DNA from 3 places in the Pseudescherichia sp. L3 genome. Region 1 is predicted to be linked to each of the others. Evidence: predicted binding sites of a transcription regulator. Region 1 holds the regulator's gene; each other region holds the start of a gene.
The links. The regulator CRP, encoded in region 1, controls carbon source genes, mostly activating them, when cyclic AMP is high. The targets are predictions, from matches to a motif close to ATGTGANNNNNNTCACAT.
Positions count from the first base shown of each region.

Region 2: a site for CRP is predicted at 969-986, ahead of NR795_RS10105 (mannitol dehydrogenase family protein). Genes of this name have one in related genera too.
Region 3: a site for CRP is predicted at 887-904, ahead of cytR (DNA-binding transcriptional regulator CytR). Genes of this name have one in related genera too.

Region 1 covers NZ_JANKYC010000003.1:49,192-51,462, reverse strand. Annotated here, with positions in the region: gene NR795_RS15595 (YccS/YhfK family putative transporter) at 1-1,142, opposite strand, end outside; gene crp (cAMP-activated global transcriptional regulator CRP) at 1,194-1,826, opposite strand; gene NR795_RS15585 (OsmC family protein) at 2,135-2,271, shown strand, end outside.
Region 2 covers NZ_JANKYC010000001.1:2,064,733-2,067,003, forward strand. Annotated here, with positions in the region: gene uxuA (mannonate dehydratase) at 1-842, opposite strand, end outside; gene NR795_RS10105 (mannitol dehydrogenase family protein) at 1,052-2,271, shown strand, end outside.
Region 3 covers NZ_JANKYC010000005.1:81,703-83,973, reverse strand. Annotated here, with positions in the region: gene priA (primosomal protein N') at 1-792, shown strand, start outside; gene cytR (DNA-binding transcriptional regulator CytR) at 951-1,976, shown strand; gene ftsN (cell division protein FtsN) at 2,070-2,271, shown strand, end outside.

The DNA of each region.
Region 1 (2,271 bases):
CCCATCAGGCTGGCGATACTCAGCATGACGCTGATGCGGGCAGCATTACGCAGCGCCGGAGATTTCAGCGACAGGTAGCTTTTTAGCGCCTCCCACAGCGGCTGGCGGCGTTGCTGGTCGGCCATCAGGTCGCGGCTATAGAGCGGACGCTGGGTACGCAGCACCCGGGCGATACGGCTAAAGTGCCAGGCACAGAACTGCCCAACCGGGTTTTGCGGATGCTGGCGGGCGATCTTCTCCAGCGCGCCAATCTGCTTCTCCATGGTGAAACGGGTCGGGTAGCGATGATACAGAATGTCGTCCGCCAGTACCCGAAGCCGGGCAGCGACCACCTGCGCATTCCAGCGGATCACCGCTTCGGCGTGGCTGCGCTCCACCAGCTTCTGCACCTCTTCCGGCTGGTGCAGGCTTACCGAGATGTGCTCCTGCAGATCCAGCGCCACCTGAAACGCCCGCAGCAGACGTTTGTAGTCGTTATGCTGGTTGGCAGCGAGCATATGCAGCTGCTGATAGCACTGGGTGATGAGATCCACCGCCTTTTGCTGACGCGCCAGCAGCGGTGGCAGGGCCTTCTCCGGATCGGCGTGCTGCGTCAGCAGGCTGTACTTCGCCTCGCAGTAGTCGGCGAGCTGGCGGTAGAGCAGGCTTAACGATTCGCGCAGGGGCTGCTCGCGCCACAGCCAGAACCAAAACCAGTTAAATGCCCCATACCAGAGCGTGCCAAGGGCGTAGATGAGCAGTGGCTCCCAGATCGGCATATTGCCCGCCAGGCTCAGGGTAAAGATAGCGGCGATAAGCGAAGCGGGCAGCAGGCGCGCGTGTAGAGGACTGATTTCCGCCGTGACGCCAAGCAGCATTGCCAGCCCGGCGAGGATCAGCGGGAGCGCAACGTTGGCCCCCAGCAGCAGCTGCACCGCCAGGCTACAGCCGGCAAACAGCGAGCCGCCGATAATCAGGCGCTTAAAGAAGCGTTTGTGTGGGGTATCGAGACCGGCAATGTTGCAGCAGGCGGGCACCAGCGAGAACAGTAGACCATGCTGAAGATGACCCAGCGCCAGGCCGATGGCCACGGGAAGACACAGCACCAGCGTTTGCCGCAGTGCGTAGTTAACTTCGGGGTGGTAGATTAACCTGCGCCACATGAGGAGGAGAGCAAAAACGGCGTCCGCGAGGCGATACGCCGTTTTTAAAGCTTAACGTGTTCCGTAGACGACGATGGTTTTGCCGTGCGCGGAGATCAGGTTCTGATCTTCCAGCATCTTCAGAATACGGCCCACGGTTTCACGGGAGCAGCCGACGATCTGACCGATCTCCTGGCGGGTGATTTTGATCTGCATCCCGTCCGGATGGGTCATGGCGTCCGGCTGTTTAGCCAGGTTCAGCAGGGTCTGCGCGATACGGCCGGTCACGTCGAGGAAGGCAAGGTTGCCCACTTTCTCAGAGGTGACCTGCAGGCGGCGAGCCATCTGCGACGAAAGGCGCATCAGAATATCCGGGTTGACCTGGATAAGCTGACGGAATTTTTTATAGGAAATTTCGGCCACTTCACAGGCGGTTTTCGCCCGTACCCATGCGCTGCGCTCCTGGCCCTCTTCAAACAGGCCCAGTTCACCGATAAAGTCTCCCTGGTTCAGGTAAGAGAGGATCATCTCTTTCCCTTCTTCGTCCTTGATGAGCACTGCCACTGAGCCTTTGACGATGTAATACAACGTTTCCGCTTTTTCACCCTGGTGAATCAGCGTGCTCTTCGATGGGTACTTATGAATGTGGCAATGAGACAAGAACCATTCGAGAGTCGGGTCTGTTTGTGGTTTGCCAAGCACCATGCGCGGTTATCCTCTGTTATAAGCTGGCGCCAGTCGCGGGACGGATCCGGCGGCTGGGGTTGCAATCATATGCTTCCCGAATCCTGGGAAGGGGGCCGTCAATATAGGCATGCGGCCTGTAATGGTTGAAGTCCTCTGCATACCTGCATAATGTCAATACATTACCGTAGCATCCTGACTGTTTTAGCATAGCTTTTGCCGTGTGTCTCCTGGTGTCTCGCTTCAGCTTGATGCATGTCGCCTTCCGTTGCGCGTTTTACTCGGCGCGCGTAATCTGTCGGGAAAATTGCCACTCTGGAGTGATGAAAATGCAAGCACGCGTAAAATGGGTTGAAGGGCTGACGTTCCTTGGCGAATCCGCCTCTGGTCATCAGGTGTTAATGGACGGCAACTCCGGGGATAAAGCCCCCAGCCCGATGGAGATGGTGCTGATGGCGGCAGGCGG
Region 2 (2,271 bases), on a different contig from region 1:
TTATCGGCGCGGACGCCATAGGAGCCGGTGCACATGGTGAAGCCGTTATTAATGCTGTCGACGGTCTCTTTCAGCCACTGCATATCTTCAATGGTAGAAACAATGCGCGGCAGACCGAGGATCGGGCGCGGCGGATCGTCCGGGTGTACCGCCAGGCGCACGCCAGCTTCTTCTGCCACTGGAACAATGGCCCGCAGAAAGACGGCCATGTTTTCCCGCAGCTGCGCTTTATTGATGCCGTCATACTCCGCCAGGCGAGCGCGGAACTGATCGAGGGTGTAGCCCTCTTCCGCTCCCGGCAGGCCGGCAATGATATTGCGGGTCAGTTTGTCGATCTCCGCCTCGCTGGCGTTATCGAACCAGGCTTTAGCCTGGCGCTGCTCCTCGTCGCTGTAGTCCGCTTCCGCACCGTTGCGCTTCAGCACGTGCAGCTCAAAGGCGGCAAAGGCGATCTGGTCGAAACGCAGGGCTTTGGAGCCGTCCGGCAGCTCATACTCCAGATCGGTACGCGTCCAGTCGAGGATCGGCATAAAGTTGTAGCAAACGGTATCGATACCGCAGGCCGCAAGGTTACGGATGCTCTGCTGATAGTTGGCAATCCAGGTATCAACCTGACCGCTGTGGGTTTTGATCTCTTCATGCACCGGGATGCTCTCAACCACCGACCAGGTTAACCCTTTTTCGGCCAGCAGCGCCTGGCGCTGTTTGATCTCTTCCACCGGCCAGACCTGACCGTTGGGAATATGGTGCAGCGCAGTGACTACGCCCGTTGCGCCTGCCTGACGCACATCATCAAGAGAAACCGGATCGTTCGGACCGTACCAACGCCAGGTGTGTTCCATCGCCTAACCCTCAAATAAAGTTGTTATACCAATATGGCTCATACAGATGACGACTACCATACATGTTTCCCAACCAGGGTCAATTGGTGCCCCTGCTTTGATTGATCCAGCTCACGTTCCGCAGATATTTGAGGCACACCAATTTAATTTGCTGTCATATAACTTTACACTGCATCTTGTTAATTATTAGTTAATCAGGTGTGTTGGTCATGAAAAATATTGCCTCAGTTGCCCTCGCGGACAGCGTTCAACGGCCAGGGTACGATCGTCAGGCGCTGCGCTCGCGTATTGTCCATTTTGGATTTGGCGCTTTTCACCGCGCCCACCAGGCACTGCTAACCGATCGGGTGCTGAACGCCCGGGGCGGCGACTGGGGGATCTGTGAGATCAGCCTGTTTAGCGGTGACGCCTTAATGACCCAGCTTCGTGAGCAGGATCATTTGTTTACCGTGCTGGAGAAAGGTGCAGAAGGCAACCAGGCCATTATTGTTGGCGCGGTAAAAGAGTGCCTTAACGCTAAACTCGATTCGCTGGCAGCCATTATTGAGAAATTTTGCGAGCCGCAGGTCGCCATTGTCTCCCTGACCATCACCGAGAAAGGCTACTGCATCGATCCGGCTACCGGCAAACTGGATACCCGCAACGAGCGCATCATGCACGATCTGCAGAACCCACAGGCGCCGCACTCTGCGCCGGGCATTCTGGTTGAAGCCCTCTCCCGCCGCCGTGAGCGGGGCCTGCCGCCCTTTAGCGTTCTCTCCTGCGACAACATTCCCGACAATGGCCACGTAGTCAAAAACGCCGTGCTGGGGATGGCGCAGCAGCGATCCGCCGAGCTGGCAGAGTGGATTGGCGAGCAGGTGAGCTTCCCGGGCACGATGGTCGATCGCATTGTGCCGGCGGCCACCGACGCCTCGCTGGCCGAGATTGCCGAGGTGCTGGGGGTAGAAGATCCCTGCGCCATCAGCTGTGAGCCGTTTATCCAGTGGGTGATTGAAGATAACTTCGTCGCCGGGCGTCCTGAGTGGGAAGCCGCAGGGGTGCAGATGGTAGAGGATGTTCTGCCCTGGGAGCAGATGAAGCTGCGGATGCTCAACGGCAGCCACTCCTTTTTAGCTTACCTCGGCTACCTGGCTGGCTTTGCCCACATCAACGACTGTATGGCCGACGCGCATTTCCGTGCCGCCGCCCGACGTCTGATGCTGGACGAGCAGGCACCCACGCTGCGCATTACCGGCGTCGATCTCACTGACTATGCCGAGAGCCTGCTGGCGCGCTTTGCCAACCCGGCGCTGCAGCACCGCACCTGGCAGATTGCAATGGACGGTAGCCAAAAGCTCCCCCAGCGCATGCTGGAGAGTATTCGCCTCCATCTGACGCGTGGAACCCCATGGCCGCTGCTGGCCCTGGGCGTCGCAGGCTGGATGCG
Region 3 (2,271 bases), on a different contig from region 1:
CGCCCGGTGCCGCGCCAGTGCCCCGCCTGCGGCTCCACGCATATGGTCCCGGTGGGACTGGGCACGGAGCAGCTTGAGCAGGCGCTCACGCCTCTCTTTCCTGGCGTGGCTATTTCGCGTATCGATCGTGACACCACCAGCCGCAAAGGGGCGCTGGAGCAGCATCTGGCAGAGGTGCATCGTGGCGGCGCGCGTATTCTGATCGGCACGCAGATGCTGGCGAAGGGGCATCACTTCCCGGACGTCACCCTGGTGGCACTGCTGGACGTCGACGGAGCGCTGTTCTCGGCTGACTTCCGCGCCGCCGAGCGTTTTGCCCAACTCTACACCCAGGTCTCCGGCCGTGCCGGACGCGCGGGCAAACAGGGGGAGGTGATTTTACAGACCCACCACCCTGAGCACCCGCTTCTGCAAACCCTGCTCTATAAAGGCTATGATGCTTTTGCCGAAGAGGCGCTGGCAGAGCGGCAGACGCTACAGCTGCCGCCGTGGACCAGCCACGTCATCATCCGCGCAGAGGATCATAACAACCAGCAGGCCCCGCTCTTTCTGCAGCAGCTGCGCAATCTGCTGCAGGCCAGCCCGCTGGTGGATAGCCATCTCTGGCTACTCGGCCCGGTGCCTGCCCTTGCTCCGAAACGCGGCGGTCGCTATCGCTGGCAGCTGCTGCTTCAGCACCCCTCGCGTATTCGCCTGCAGCATATCGTCAGCGGCGCGCTGGCGCTGATTAATACCCTGCCGGAGGCGCGCAAGGTGAAGTGGGTGCTGGACGTGGATCCGATTGAGGGTTAGCGAGGCCAGGGATGCGAGTCGGATCGAAAAATTCAACCTCCATCACAATTTTCCTGAAAATAGTGTAACCGTACTGATAAACGATCTGCTAAAAATGTGGGTAATGTCGCACATAAGGGATGCGCCTGCGCTTATGCCAGGCATGCGAGGAGAAAGAGTTGAAGGTTAAGAAAGAGGTTGCTGCGGCGACCATGAAAGATGTGGCCCAGAAAGCGAAAGTTTCTACGGCAACCGTGTCCAGGGCGTTGATGAACCCGGATAAAGTCTCCCAGGCGACCCGCAATCGCGTTGAGCAGGCGGCGCTGGAGGTGGGCTATTTGCCACAGGCGATGGGCCGCAACATTAAACGCAACGAATCGCGCACGCTGCTGGTCATCGTGCCGGATATCTGCGATCCCTTTTTCAGCGAAATCATTCGCGGTATTGAAGTGACCGCCGCCGAGCAGGGCTATCTGGTACTGATTGGCGACTGCGCCCACCAGAACCAGCAGGAGAAGACGTTCATCGATCTGATCATCACCAAGCAGATTGACGGTATGCTGCTGCTCGGCTCGCGCCTGCCCTTTGACGCCAGCATCGAGGAGCAGCGCAACCTGCCGCCGATGGTGATGGCCAACGAGTTCGCGCCGGAGCTGGAGCTGCCCACGGTGCACATCGATAACCTGACGGCGGCCTTTAACGCCGTTAACTACCTGCTGGAGCAGGGGCACCAGCGGATTGGCTGTATTGCCGGGCCGGAAGAGATGCCGCTGTGCCACTACCGCCTGCAGGGTTACGTCCAGGCGCTGCGCCGATCCGGCATCACCGTTGACCCGCACTATATCGCCCGCGGCAACTTCACCTACGAGGCGGGGAGCAGTGCCATGGAGCAATTGCTGGCGCTGCCGAAGCCGCCTACGGCGGTATTCTGCCACAGCGACGTCATGGCCCTTGGCGCACTCTCCTGCGCGAAACGGCAGGGTCTTAAAATTCCGCAGGATCTCTCTATTATTGGTTTCGATAATATTTCACTCGCCCAGTTCTGCGATCCGCCGCTGACGACGGTCGCCCAGCCGCGCTTTGAGATTGGCCGTGAGGCGATGCTATTGCTGTTAGATCAGCTACATGGCCAGGTAGTCAGCAGCGGATCGCGCCTGCTGGATTGCGAATTAATCGTGCGCGGGTCGACACAGGCGCTTACGTAACAGCGCCTGCTTTCGGACTTCCGCGTCTGGTCAAAGTCCCGTCGCTTAAGTAACATGACGGCCCAATAAACGAATGAATACAGCGAAACGATAGTGGCCCAACGAGATTATGTACGCCGCAGCCAATCGGCTCCTTCGCGGCGAAAAACGAGCACCTCAAGGAAGAAGCAACGTAATACGCCTGCTGTCTCGCCTGCTATGGTGGCGATTGCAGCCGCCGTGCTGGTGGCCTTTCTCGGTGGCCTTTACTTTATTACCCATCATAAAAAAGAGGAGTCCGAGACCCTGCAGAGCC